DNA from 3 places in the Paracoccus sp. SSJ genome. Region 1 is predicted to be linked to each of the others. Evidence: riboswitches for the same ligand, from Rfam matches in the RefSeq annotation. Region 1 holds a riboswitch; each other region holds the start of a gene.

Region 1 (4,217 bases):
GCGGGCCACGGCGGGGGCCAGAAGATAGCCGTGGCGGTAAAGGCCGTTTGCGTAAAGCGTGCCGCCGCGCCGGCGCAGGCGGGGCAGGTTGTCGGGGAATGCGGGGCGCGCATCCGAGCCAAGCTCCAGGATCTCGGCCTCGGCAAAGCCGGGATGCAGGGCATAGGCGGCGGAAAGCATCTCGACCGCCGAGCGGGCGGTGACGCGATACTTGCCGCCGGTCTCCAGCATGGTGGCGCCGATCATGTAGACGCCCTCGCCGCGCGGCACGACATAAAGCGGGATGCGCGGATGCAGCAGGCGGACGGTGCGGGTCAGGGTCACCTCGGGGCAGCGGATCACCAGCATCTCGCCGCGCACGCCGCGCAGGTCGTGGAGTTCGTCGCGGGCGGCAAGGCCGCGTGCATCGACGACCATCCCGGTGGGATTGCCCTCGGTCTCGATGCGAATGCCCTGCGCCTCCAGTCTGTCGCGCAGCGCCAGCAGTGCGGCGCGCGGGTTCAGATGCGCCTCGGTGGCGAAATGCAGCCCGCGCGGGAAACGGCCGGCCAGTTCGGGCTCCAGCGCCGCGATTTCCTCGGCGGCGACGGGTTGATGCGCCTCGGTCAGCCGGGCGAAGCGGTCGAGTTCCGCCCGGTCGCGCGAGGGGGCCAGGACCAGCGTGCCGCGACGGACGACTTCGGCGCCGTTCGCCTGCCACCAGTCTGCGGCATCGACGCCCAGGCGCAGGACCACCGGCTCGGCGCTTTCCGCCTCGCAATAAGGCGCCAGCATGCCCCCGGCGCGCCAGCTGCAAGCCTGTGAGCCGGGCTTGCCGGCGGGGTCGACGATGCGCGGTGCGATTCCGCGTGCGGCCAGTTCGGTGGCGATGCAAAGCCCCATCACCCCAGAGCCCAGGATGGTGATCTGGTTCATGCCTGCCTCCAGAGCTGGTGGAAATGATGCACCGGGCCATGACCCAGCCCGACCGCCAGCTCATCGGCGCGGGCGATGGCGCCTTGCAGCCAGCCATGGGCGCGGGTCGCGGCCTGCGCCACCGTCAGCCCCTGCGCCAGCCCCGCCGCGATGGCCGAGGACAGCGAACAGCCGGTGCCGTGGGTGTTGTGGGTCTGCTGGCGCGGTGCGGTCAGGATCAGGGGTTCGGACCCGACCAGCAGGTCGGTGCAGGTGTCCTCGGTCGCATGGCCGCCCTTCATCAGCACATGGGCGGCGCCCAGCGCGCGCAGCGCCTCGCCTTGCCGGCGCATCTCTTCGGGCGTCGCGGCGGGCTCGCGGTCCAGAAGGCGCGCCGCCTCGGGCAGGTTCGGGGTCAGCACGGTCGCCAGCGGGATCAACTGCTCGCGCAGCGCCGAGACGGCCTCGTCCGGCAAAAGCGCGTCGCCGGATTTCGCCACCATCACCGGGTCCAGCACCACCGGCACCGGATTGTCCGCCAGAAGCGCGGCCAGCCGGTCGGCGACGACCGTGATCGCATCCACGCCGCCGACCATGCCGATCTTGATCGCGCGCACCTCCAGATCGCCGAAGACCGCGTCGATCTGGGCCGCGACCATGGCCGGGCTGACGGGCTCGACCGCGGCGACGGTGCGGGTGTTCTGCGCGGTGATCGCGGTGATCACCGAGGCGCCATAGACGCCCAGCGCCGAGAAGGTCTTCAGGTCCGCCTGGATTCCGGCGCCGCCGCCGCTGTCCGAGCCGGCGATGGTCAGTGCGATGGGATGGGGCTGCAATCCCGACATGGCCCGCCTTTCGTTTCGGCCGGGCATGGGGACGCGGGGCGGATGGGTGGCGGCCAAGGTATCAGGGCCGCTTCACTCTACCCTTCCCTACGCCGGCATGACCCGGATCAGGTTCGATGGGTCGGTGCCGGGCACCTCTCAGCCTCGTGCGAGGCTCCCCAAGTGTATGAGTCTTCCGCGTGACACTAGGCCCTGGCGCCCCGCTTTGCAAGGGAGACGGCGGGCGGCGATTTTTCGGGCTTTACAGCACCGGCCATTCGGGCCGATCTGTGCCCGACGGAAACGGAAGGATGCGATGAAAAGCGTGATCTTCGACCTGGGTGGGGTGCTGATCGACTGGGATCCGGCACTGGCCTTTGCGGATGTGTTCACCAGCCGGGCCGAGGCCGAGGCCTGGATGAAGCGCATCGGTTTTGCCGACTGGAACCGGATACAGGACGGTGGGCGCAGCTTTGCCGAGGGGGTGGCCGCCGCCCGCGCCGTCCATGGCGACGAGGCGCGGCATCTGGCCGGCTATCCGCTGGCCTTTCCGGTCGCCATCGAAAAGACCGTGCCCGGCACCTGGGCGATTGCCGAGGCGCTTCTGGCGCGCGGCGTGCCGCTTTATGCGCTGACCAACTGGTCGGCCGAAACCTGGCCGCATGCGCTGGAACTGCATCCCCGGCTGGGCGGGCTTTTTGCCGATATCCTGGTCTCGGGCCAGGTCGGCGTGCTGAAGCCCGAGCCGGCGATCTATCGGCTGCTGATGGATCGCAACGGGCTGGTGGCCGAGGATTGCATCTTCATCGACGACAGCGCGGCCAATGCCGAGGGCGCCCGCGCGCTGGGCATCGACGCGATCCACTTTACGGGCGCCGAGGCGCTGGGCGAGGAGCTGGCGCGGCGCGGGGTGATTTGAGCGTCGCGCCCTGCTCAGGTGGCTGTCGCGCCGGGGTCATTGAACCTGCGGCGCTTTCTTGCCAGCATGGGCGCAGTTGGCAGTGAGTTGACCCTTTGCGATACCGTTCCCTCTATTTCATCCCCGTTGCCCTGCTGCTTCTGGCAGGAGCGGCGGTCGGCTATACCAAGGTGATGGCAAGGATCGGCTCGGGCCAGCCCCCGGCCTATGCCCTGCCGGAACAGCAGGCGGATCGCATCGTCGTCTCGAAGGGCGACAAGACCATGTATCTGCTGCGTGGCGATAGAATCCTGAAAACCTATCGCATCGCCATGGGATCAAACTGGAACCAGGGCCACAAGCAGCGGGAAGGGGACGAGCGGACGCCCGAGGGCACCTATCGGATCGATTGGCGCAATCCCCGCTCTATCGCCCATCTCAGCCTGCACGTTTCCTATCCCAATGCCGAGGACAGCGAACGGGCGCGGCAGGCGGGATACAGTCCGGGCGGGAATATCATGATCCATGGCCTGCCCAACGGATGGGGGGCGATGGGCCGGTTGCATCGGCTGTTGGACTGGACCGATGGCTGCATTGCCGTGACCAACGACGAGATGCGGGAAATCTGGTCCCTGACGCCGAATGGCACCTCGATAACGATCAAGGCCGAATGGGCGCCGTGAATCCCGCGCGCCGGGGCTGCGTCGGGTCGCCGTGTTCGAGCGATGCCGGTGCCGCAGGAGCCGCCTATCCCACCAGCTTCGCCACATGGCGCAGCGCCAGCAGGTAGCCGTGTATGCCGAAGCCGGCGATCACGCCCTCGGCGCGCAGGCTGACATAGGAATGGTGCCGGAAGCTTTCGCGCTTGTGGACGTTCGAGATATGCACCTCGATCACCGGCCCGTCGAAGGTGTTCAGCGCGTCCAGGATCACGACCGAGGTATGGGTAAAGGCGGCCGGGTTGATGACGATGGCCTGCGCCTTCAGCCGCGCCTCGTGGATCAGGTCGATGATCGCGCCCTCGTGGTTCGACTGGTGGAAGGCGATCTCCAGCCCCAGCTCGGCCCCCAGCGCCTTGCAGTCGCGTTCCACGTCGGCCAGCGTGGTGCTGCCATAGATCTCGGGCTGGCGCTGGCCCAGGAGGTTCAGGTTCGGGCCGTTCAGGACATAGACGGTGGGCATGGCGTTCTCCGCGAAGATGGGGGCAATCTAGCCCAGTTCGGCCAGGAAGATATAGCCCGCGCCGTAGATCGTCTTGATCAGGCGCGGGTTCTTGGGGTCCTCGCCCAGCTTGGTGCGCAGGCGCGAGATGCGCACGTCCATCGCCCGGTCGAAGCTTTCGCCCGCCGTGCCTCCCAGCGTTTCCAGCATCTGCGCGCGCGAGATCAGCCGGCGCGGATTGTCGAGAAACAGCCGCAGCACCTCGGCCTCGGCATGGCTGATCGGGGTCTCGGCCCCTTCGGGCGAGGTCAGCGTATAGCGGTCGAAATCCGCGGACCAGCCGGCAAAGCGGATCTGCTGGCGGCCGGGGCCCGTCTCGCGCTGCGGCTTGCGCAGCCGCGCGCGGATGCGGGCCACCACCTCGGCCGGATCGAAGGGCT
Region 2 (4,217 bases), on a different contig from region 1:
GGTTGCGATAAAGCCGCTCATGGGCCGAACTTTCCGAGGAACGCGTAACAGTCATGCGCCATCTGTGATCACAAATCCGGCCGCCGTCAAGCCGCCCCGGTCAGGAGCGGAAGCGCCAGGCCAGCAGTTCATGCCCATGCTGGCGCAACCAGTCGCGATGGCGTGCATAATCGGGCCTCAACCGGCCGGTCGCGGCCCAGAAGGCGGCGGAGTGATCCATATGCAGCAGATGCGCCACCTCATGCGCGGCGACATAGTCCAGCACCTCGGGCGGCGCCATGGCCAACCGCCACGAAAACATCAGCCGCCCGTCATGGGTGCAGCTGCCCCAGCGCGAGCGGGTATCGCGCAGCGCGAGCGCGCGAAAACCGCGCCCCAGCGCCTCGGCATGGCGGCCGCAGGCCGAAATCAGCCGTGCCTGCGCCAGATGCTTCAGCCAGGTCTCGACCAGCACGCCGGGGGGACGGCCCTGCGGCACCAGCAGCGCCTCGTCCGCCAGTTCCACCCTGCGCCCGCCATGGGGCAGGATCCGCCGCTGGCGGCCCTCGACGGGCAGCAGGGCGCCATGATCCACCAGGCGCAGCGGCGGCATCCCGGCCCGGGTCTGGCGCAGCCATTCGGCCCGCGACTCGGCAAAGGCGCGACCATCGGACAGGCTGGCGCGGCTGGGCAGGGTCAGCACCACCTCTCCGCCCGCGCGCGCCACGCGCAGGGTCATGCGACGCGCGCGGGCCGAGCGCCGCAGCGTCACCGGAATGTCGCCTCCGACCAGAATCCTGTCCATATTTTCCCGCATCTTGCGAAGGGCCGCCCCTCTGCCCATGTTTCCCCCGCACCGCTACCGGCCTGCAAGGGGGAAAAGGCTTTGACAGCCTGCCCCGGCTGTGGCAGGGGACAGCGGATTTAGCTGAACGCGGCAGAAAGAGAACACCATGCCCAAAGAGGAATGGGGCACGAAACGCCTTTGCCCCCATTGCGCGACGCGCTTTTACGACCTGACGAACGACCCGATGACCTGCCCGGCCTGCGGTGCAGAATTCACGGTGGAAAGCCTGACCAACGGCCGCTCGCGCTCGCTGATTTCGGAAAAGGCCGCCTCGCGCGAGGAAGACCGGACCGCTCTGGTCGATGACGACGATCTGGACGATGACGCCGACACCGGCGATCTGGACGACGATCTGCTGGACGACGACGATGACGATGGCGACATGTCGCTGGAGGACATCGCCGACGTGCCGGACAATGACGACGAGTAAGCCCTCGTCCTGACCAATCTGGGGCCCCGGAGCGCAACCCGCGCGGCCGGGGCCTTTTTCATGGCGGCCGAACATGCGGATCATCGACAGACAGGCCATGCGCGCCATCCTGCTGACCCCGGACGACCGGGTGCTGCTGATGCGGGTCGATTACGGCGGCGGCGACTGGTGGATCACCCCCGGCGGCGGCGCGGAGCCCGGCGAGACGCCCGAACAGACCCTGCGCCGCGAACTGGCCGAGGAACTGGGCTTCGCCCTGCCCGCCATCGGCCCGCTGGTCTGGAGGCGACGCGTGGCGATGACGCTGCACCAGCAGCGCTGGCGGCAGTCCGAGGATTATTTCCTGATCGAGACCCCGGATTTCACGCCGGCGATCCAGAACGCCCCCGAGGCCGCCACCATCCGCGAATTCCGCTGGTGGAGCCTGGCCGAGATGCGCCACACATCCGAGCGGCTGGCTCCGGCCGGGCTTTTGCGCATCGTGCTGGATTATCGGGAAAGCGGGCCGCCCGGCAGCCCGCCCGATGTGGAAATCATCGAGGATTGATCGCTAGCCCGCGTAGGCATCATCGAAAAATTCCCGCTCAAGCCGGACGGCACGGCTGAAGAAGTCCCGCGCCTGATCCGCCGCCTCGGGCCCGACGCGGTCGAACTCGTCCCGCAGGAAGCCCACGAAATCGCGGAAGAAGGGATTGTCGTGCAGCGTGATCCATTCGGCATGGACGAAGTTCTCCGGCAGCGGCCGGGACGCGCGCATGGCCCAGTCGAGGTAAAGCCCCTCGGCCACGTTCAGCACCGCCAGAACGGCCGGATAGGCGCGCGTCGCCGCCGCCTCGCGCATCAGCGCCTGAAAGCCCGCGGTAGGGGCGCTGTCGGGAATGGCGGCGCGATCCGCCGCGCTGACGCCAAGCGCGGCAAAGGCGCGCAGGAAATAGTCGTTCTCCTCGCCCGAGACCATGCCGGCGAAGCGCCCGAAACGCAGCCGCGATTCGAAACGGTCGGCCGAGGCGATGGCCGCACCCAAAAGCGTCAGGAAGGCATCGAGAAAGCGGTGGTCCTGCACCAGATAGCGCGCCATCGCCGCATCCGCGATGCTGCCGTCGCAAAGCTCTCGCACGAAGCGATGGTTCACGGCGGCGGACCAATCGGTCGCGCATTCGCCGCGCAGGGTCTCAAAGAAGGTTTCGGTCATCATGCCCTCATGGCTTGGGGCGAGACCGTCGGTGCGGGCGGCCTCGCGGTGAGGCCGGCAAAAGGCAGGTGCATCTTTCCCATTCCTCCGCCGGCATGATCCGGGTCAGGTTCGAAGGGTCACCGCGCCGCCCGTCGCCGGGACGATCGAGGCCAGCGGTTTCTCAGCCCCTTGCCGGGGCTCCCCTTGGTGGCGCCAGACTAGCGCGGGCGGCGGCGCCTGTCACGCGCTTCCCACAAGATCGTGAGCCGCGAAATCCGCAGGCAACCGGCCATGGCGCGGCATTCCGGCTTGCAGCCGGGGGCGAGATGTTATCTCGTTGCCGCAGGGAGGGCGCGACCCGCCCCCAGCCAGGATCGGGACCATGACGACAGGCGAAATGCCGAAACCCACGACCGCGACAGAGCTGAACGATCCCGCCGCACCGCGGCAAAGCCCCAAACAGGTCGGGCTGCGCGTGCATCGCCCCCCCTTGCTGACCAATATCTCGGCCGCACGCTGGCTGCTGCTGGCCATCGTGGCGGCCTCGATCTATTTCTTCCACGGCTTCCTGGTGCCCGTGCTGGCCGCCATGGTGATCGCGCTGGCCAGCTGGCCGCTGCGCGAGCGTGCGGCCCATCAGCTGAACCTGGGCCGCACCTGGGCGGCGGCGGCGCTGGTGCTGGTGCTGGTCTGTTTCCTGCTGATCCCCATCGCCATGGCGCTGATCTATGCCTTCCGCGAGTTGCGCGACTGGATCAACTGGGCGATCCTGGTCAACAGCTCGGGTGCCGCGACACCGGGCTGGATGGTCGACCTGCCGCAGATCGGCGACTGGCTGGACGAGAACTGGCAGACCTATATCGGCCGCCCCGGCGGCATCAGCGAGATCGTGCAACTGGTCAGCGGCTCGAATATCGGGGCGATCTATCGCGGCGCGGTGACGGCGGGAACGCTGGCCTTCCACCTGGCGCTGACGCTGCTGTTCATGCTGATCACGCTGTTCGTGCTTTATCGCGACGGCGACAAGATCGTGGCGCAGATCGACCAGGTCGGGCGCCGCATCCTGCCCGACCGCTGGAGCAGGCTGTCGCGCGTGGTGCCCGCGACGATCAGCTCGACCGTGACCGGCATGACGCTGATCGCCATCGGCGAAGGGGTGATCCTGGGCATCGCCTATTGGCTGGCGGGCGTGCCCTCGCCGGTGACCTTCGGGGTCATCACCGGCTTCATGGCGCTGATCCCGGGCGGAGCGCCGCTCAGCTTCACGCTGGTTTCGATCTATCTGGTGGCCAGCGGCTCGCCCGTCGCGGGGGCGGCGCTGTTCGTCTGGGGCACTTGCGAGCTGTTCGTCGTGGACAAGACCATCCGCCCGGTCCTGGTCGGCGGCCCGGTCAAGCTGCCTTTCCTGCCGACCTTTTTCGGCCTGATCGGCGGGGTCAAGACCATGGGCATCGTCGGGCTGTTCGTCGGGCCGGTGCTGATGGCGCTGCTGGTCTCGATCTGGCGGGAATGGCAGCGCGAACTCTCCGAAGAGGAGCAGCGGCAGGACAGCAAGCTGATCGGGCTGGAATGACCGGCGCGTGACCAACACCGGAGCGTGAAGTGCCGAGACATGAAAAAAGGCGGGGCGCAGATGCGTCCCGCCTTTCCTGTTGCGCTTTCCTGTTCCGGCCGGTTTCCCGTCCCGGGCCCGCGCCCGGATCAGTCCGCCGGAAGCGGCGCCGGGGGCACCACCGGCTCTTCCTGCGGCGGCGCGGCCAGGGATTCGGGCAGCGGCGTCAGCGTCA
Region 3 (4,217 bases), on a different contig from region 1:
CCAGGCGACGCTGCTTTACGCGATGAGCATCCTGTTCGTCTTCCTGCTGCTTTCGGGGCTTTACGAAAGCTGGTCGATCCCGCTTTCGGTGATGCTGGTGGTGCCGCTGGGCGTCCTGGGCTGCGTCGTCGCCGTCATGCTGCGCGACATGCCCAACGACATCTATTTCAAGGTGGGGCTGATCGCGATCATCGGGCTTTCCGCCAAGAACGCCATTCTGATCGTCGAGTTCGCCAAGGACCTGCGCGAGCAGGGGCAAAGCCTGATCGACGCGGCGGTGACGGCGGCGAAGCTGCGCTTTCGCCCGATCCTGATGACCTCGCTGGCCTTCACGCTGGGCGTGGTGCCGCTGGCCATCGCCACCGGACCCTCGGCGGCCAGCCAGAACGCCATCGGCACCGGGGTGATCGGCGGCATGGTCGCGGCCACGGTGCTGGCGGTGTTCTTCGTGCCGGTGTTCTTCGTCTTCGTGCTGGGCGGGGTCAGCCGGCTGACCGGCGGCAGGACGGCGGCCGGGCCGCAGGCCGATACGGCGGGCTAGGCTCCGGCGCCGCCGCAAGGCACGGGCGGGACCAAGGCCGCCCGTGCCGCCATTTCCCTTTCCGCGGCCCCAGCCGGGCCGCGTTCAACAGAGAGTTTCGGATGATCCAGACCTTGCCTCTTTCCCGCCGCGGCCTGCTGGGCGGGCTTGTCTCGACCCTGGCGCTGGCCGCCTGCAACCCGGTCAGCCATACCGCGCCCCGCGCCGAGGTGGCCGGCGCCTTCGCCGCCAGTTCCCCGGCCCGCCGCGCCGGCGCCAACGCCTGGTGGGCGGCGTTCCGCGACAAGCGGCTGGACGGGCTGATCGCCGCCGGACTGAATCGCAACCTGGACGTGCAGACCGCCGTCGCCACCATCCGCGAGGCCCAGGCCAATGCGCGGCTGGTCGGCGCCAGCGACCTGCCGCAGGTCGATGCGCAGGGCGCGGCGGCGCGCAACCGCAGCGAGACCGGCATCGTCGAAAGCAGCTCGGCCACGCTGGGCGTGTCCTGGCTGGTCGATCTGTTCGGCCAGAACCGGGCGGCGCGGCAGGGCGCCTCGGCCCGGCTGGACGCGGCCTATCTGTCGGCCGAGGTGGCGCGGCTGACCGTGGCCAGCGCCATCGCCTCGGCCTATGTCGACGCGCGCTATTACCAGGAGGCGCTGGCGCTGACCCGGCAAAGCCTGACCAGCCGCAAGCGCACGCTGGAGATGACCCGCACCCAGGACGCCTTCGGCAGCGTCTCGCGGCTGGAGGTGCTGCAGGCCGAGCAACTGGTGGCGCAGGCCGAGGCGGCGCTGCCGGGGCTGGAGGTCGGCTTCGACCAGTCGGTGAACCGGCTGGCCACGCTGACCGCCGGGCGCAGCGCCGATCTGGCGGCGCAGCTGCGCCAGGGCGGCGGCCAGCCGCGCGCCCGCTACAGCGCCAGCGTCGGCGTGCCGGCCGACGTGGTCCGGGTGCGCCCCGACGTGCGCATGGCCGAGCGCAACCTGGCCGCCGCCGCCGCCGATGTGGGCGAGGCGCAGGCGGCCTTCTATCCGCGGCTGACGCTGTCCGGCTCGATCACGCCGACGAATATCGGCGGCGGCGGCAGCAGCAAGAGCTGGGGCTTCGGGCCGCAGATCTCGCTGCCGCTGTTCTCGGGCGGGGCGAACCAGGCGCAGCTTTCCGCCGCGCAGGCGCGGGCGGAACAGGCGCGGCTGGCCTGGCAGGCCTCGGTCCTGGGCGCGGTCGAGGAGGTCGAGAACGCGCTGGCCGGCTATAACCGCGACGCCCGCGCCGTCGCCGCGCAATCGCGGCTGGTCGAGAACGCGCGCGAGACGGTGAACCTGACCCGCAGCTCCTATGAGCTGGGCGAGGCGGATTTCTTCCCGGTCCTGGATGCCGAGCGCAGCCTGCTGTCGGCCCGGCAGGAACTGGCCGCGGCGGTGCGCCAGCAGGCGCTGAACTTCGTCGCGCTCAGCGCCGCCTCGGCCGGGGGTGTCGGCCTGCCCGCCACCTGAGGGATTGACCGCCCGGCGGGAAACGGCCATGCTCCCCTCACGTCAGGGGAGTCCCGCCTAGGGGACTGAGAGGCTGACAGGGACCGCCCATGGGCGGTTCCGGTGAAGCGACCCTTTGAACCTGACCCAGTTGATGCTGGCGTAGGAAGACCGAAGGGCAGCTTTCCCCATATGCAGATCGCGGGGTGGTCCTTTCGGGCCATCGGGCCCTTTGCGCGTGATCCGCGGGGCCGGCATGGTCCCTTTCTGCCCTGTTTTCCTCTGGGTCTTTCGCCGAAGGAGGACCAGATGAGCCAGACCATCCCGCAAATCACCACCGGCCCGCTGCCCGGATCGCGCAAGATCCATGTGCCGGGCAGCCTGCACGACATCCGCGTGCCCATGCGCGAGATCGCCGTCTCGAACGAGCCGCCGCTGGTCGTCTATGACAGCTCCGGCCCCTATACCGACGCGGCGGTGCAGGCCGACATCGCCCGCGGCCTGCCGGACCTGCGCGGCGACTGGCAGCTGCGGCGCGGCGACGTGGCGCCCTATCCCGGCCGGCAGGTCACCGCCGCCGACAACGGCTTTGCCGAGGGCGCGCGGCTGACCCCCGCCTTTCCGCTGCGCCGCGATCCCCTGTGCGCGGCGGCGGGCCGGGCGGTGACGCAGCTGGCCTATGCCCGCGCCGGCATCGTCACCCCCGAGATGGAGTTCGCGGCCATCCGCGAGAACGAGGGGCGGCTGGCCGCCCATGCCCGCGACGGCGCGCCGATGGGGGCCGAGCTGCCCGATCTGGTGACGCCGGAATTCGTGCGGGCCGAGATCGCCGCCGGCCGCGCCATCATCCCGGCCAACATCAACCACCGCGAGTTGGAGCCGATGATCATCGGCCGCAATTTCAAGGTCAAGATCAACGCCAATATCGGCAACTCCGCCGTCACCTCCAGCATGGAGGAGGAGGTCGAAAAGATGGTCTGGGCGATCCGCTGGGGCGCGGACACGGTGATGGACCTGTCCACCGGCCGCAACATCCACAACATCCGCGACTGGATCATCCGCAACGCGCCGGTGCCCATCGGCACCGTGCCGCTGTATCAGGCGCTGGAGAAGGTCGGCGGCGTGGCCGAGGATCTGAGCTGGGAGGTGTTTCGCGACACGCTGGTCGAACAGGCCGAGCAGGGCGTGGACTATTTCACCATCCATGCCGGGGTGCGGCTGCACATGATCCCGCTGACCGCGCGGCGGGTGACGGGGATCGTCAGCCGCGGCGGCTCGATCATGGCGAAATGGTGCCTGCACCACCACCGCGAGAGCTTCCTTTATGAACGCTTCGACGAGATCTGCGAGATCATGCGGGCCTATGACGTCAGCTTCAGCCTGGGCGACGGGCTGCGTCCCGGCTCGATCGCCGATGCCAATGACGAGGCGCAATTTGCCGAACTGCGCACCCTGGGCGAGCTGACGAAGATCGCCTGGGCGCGGGATTGCCAGGTGATGATCGAGGGGCCGGGCCATGTGCCGATGCACAAGATCAAGGCCAATATGGAGGAGCAGCTGCGGCATTGCCACGAGGCGCCGTTCTATACGCTTGGCCCGCTGACCACCGACATCGCACCGGGCTACGACCACATCACCTCGGCCATCGGGGCGGCGATGATCGGCTGGTTCGGCACGGCGATGCTGTGCTATGTCACGCCCAAGGAGCATCTGGGCCTGCCCGACCGCGACGACGTCAAGACCGGCGTCATCACCTACAAGCTGGCCGCCCATGCCGCCGATCTGGCCAAGGGCCATCCCGGGGCGCAGCGGCGCGACGATGCGCTGTCGCGCGCACGGTTCGAGTTCCGCTGGCAGGACCAGTTCAACCTGGGCCTGGACCCGGACACCGCGCAGGCCATGCATGACGAGACGCTGCCGAAAGAGGTGCACAAGCTGGCGCATTTCTGTTCGATGTGCGGGCCGAAGTTCTGCTCGATGCGGATCTCGCACGACATTCGGGCCGAGGCTGAAAAGCAGGCCGGCATGGCGCGCATGGCCGAGAAGTTCCGCGAGGGCGGGGCGCTTTACCTGCCGGTTGCGGAAAGCGTGGCGGAGGCGGCCGATTGATCCGCGGGGGCGCGGCTTCTGGCCGCGCCCGCCTGCCTTGGCGTTTCGTGCGCGGTCAGGCAAGGAGCAGGGCGAGGCCGCGGAAGAACGCCCAGATCACGCCCCAG

The links. A riboswitch is a leader RNA that binds a small molecule or an ion and turns the genes downstream of it on or off. The one in region 1 is predicted to bind thiamine pyrophosphate.
Region 2: it holds a riboswitch for thiamine pyrophosphate, as region 1 does, so the genes downstream of both, QPR87_RS09180 (TenA family protein) here and thiD (bifunctional hydroxymethylpyrimidine kinase/phosphomethylpyrimidine kinase) in region 1, are expected to answer to the same signal.
Region 3: it holds a riboswitch for thiamine pyrophosphate, as region 1 does, so the genes downstream of both, thiC (phosphomethylpyrimidine synthase ThiC) here and thiD (bifunctional hydroxymethylpyrimidine kinase/phosphomethylpyrimidine kinase) in region 1, are expected to answer to the same signal.

The regions. Positions count from the first base shown of each region.
Region 1 is NZ_JASSPE010000005.1:240,964-245,180, forward strand. It holds gene QPR87_RS07805 (FAD-dependent oxidoreductase) at 1-915, opposite strand, end outside; gene thiD (bifunctional hydroxymethylpyrimidine kinase/phosphomethylpyrimidine kinase) at 912-1,739, opposite strand; TPP riboswitch at 1,807-1,910, opposite strand; gene QPR87_RS07815 (HAD family hydrolase) at 2,035-2,637, shown strand; gene QPR87_RS07820 (L,D-transpeptidase family protein) at 2,733-3,299, shown strand; gene aroQ (type II 3-dehydroquinate dehydratase) at 3,364-3,798, opposite strand; gene QPR87_RS07830 (response regulator transcription factor) at 3,826-4,217, opposite strand, start outside.
Region 2 is NZ_JASSPE010000006.1:239,144-243,360, forward strand. It holds gene QPR87_RS09160 (GntR family transcriptional regulator) at 1-55, opposite strand, end outside; gene QPR87_RS09165 (M48 family metallopeptidase) at 101-784, opposite strand; gene QPR87_RS09170 (TIGR02300 family protein) at 933-1,256, shown strand; gene QPR87_RS09175 (NUDIX hydrolase) at 1,330-1,803, shown strand; gene QPR87_RS09180 (TenA family protein) at 1,807-2,448, opposite strand; TPP riboswitch at 2,514-2,645, opposite strand; gene QPR87_RS09185 (AI-2E family transporter) at 2,813-4,003, shown strand; gene hflC (protease modulator HflC) at 4,132-4,217, opposite strand, start outside.
Region 3 is NZ_JASSPE010000027.1:28,581-32,797, reverse strand. It holds gene QPR87_RS20825 (multidrug efflux RND transporter permease subunit) at 1-541, shown strand, start outside; gene QPR87_RS20820 (efflux transporter outer membrane subunit) at 643-2,022, shown strand; TPP riboswitch at 2,057-2,187, shown strand; gene thiC (phosphomethylpyrimidine synthase ThiC) at 2,311-4,110, shown strand; gene QPR87_RS20810 (exopolysaccharide biosynthesis protein) at 4,166-4,217, opposite strand, start outside.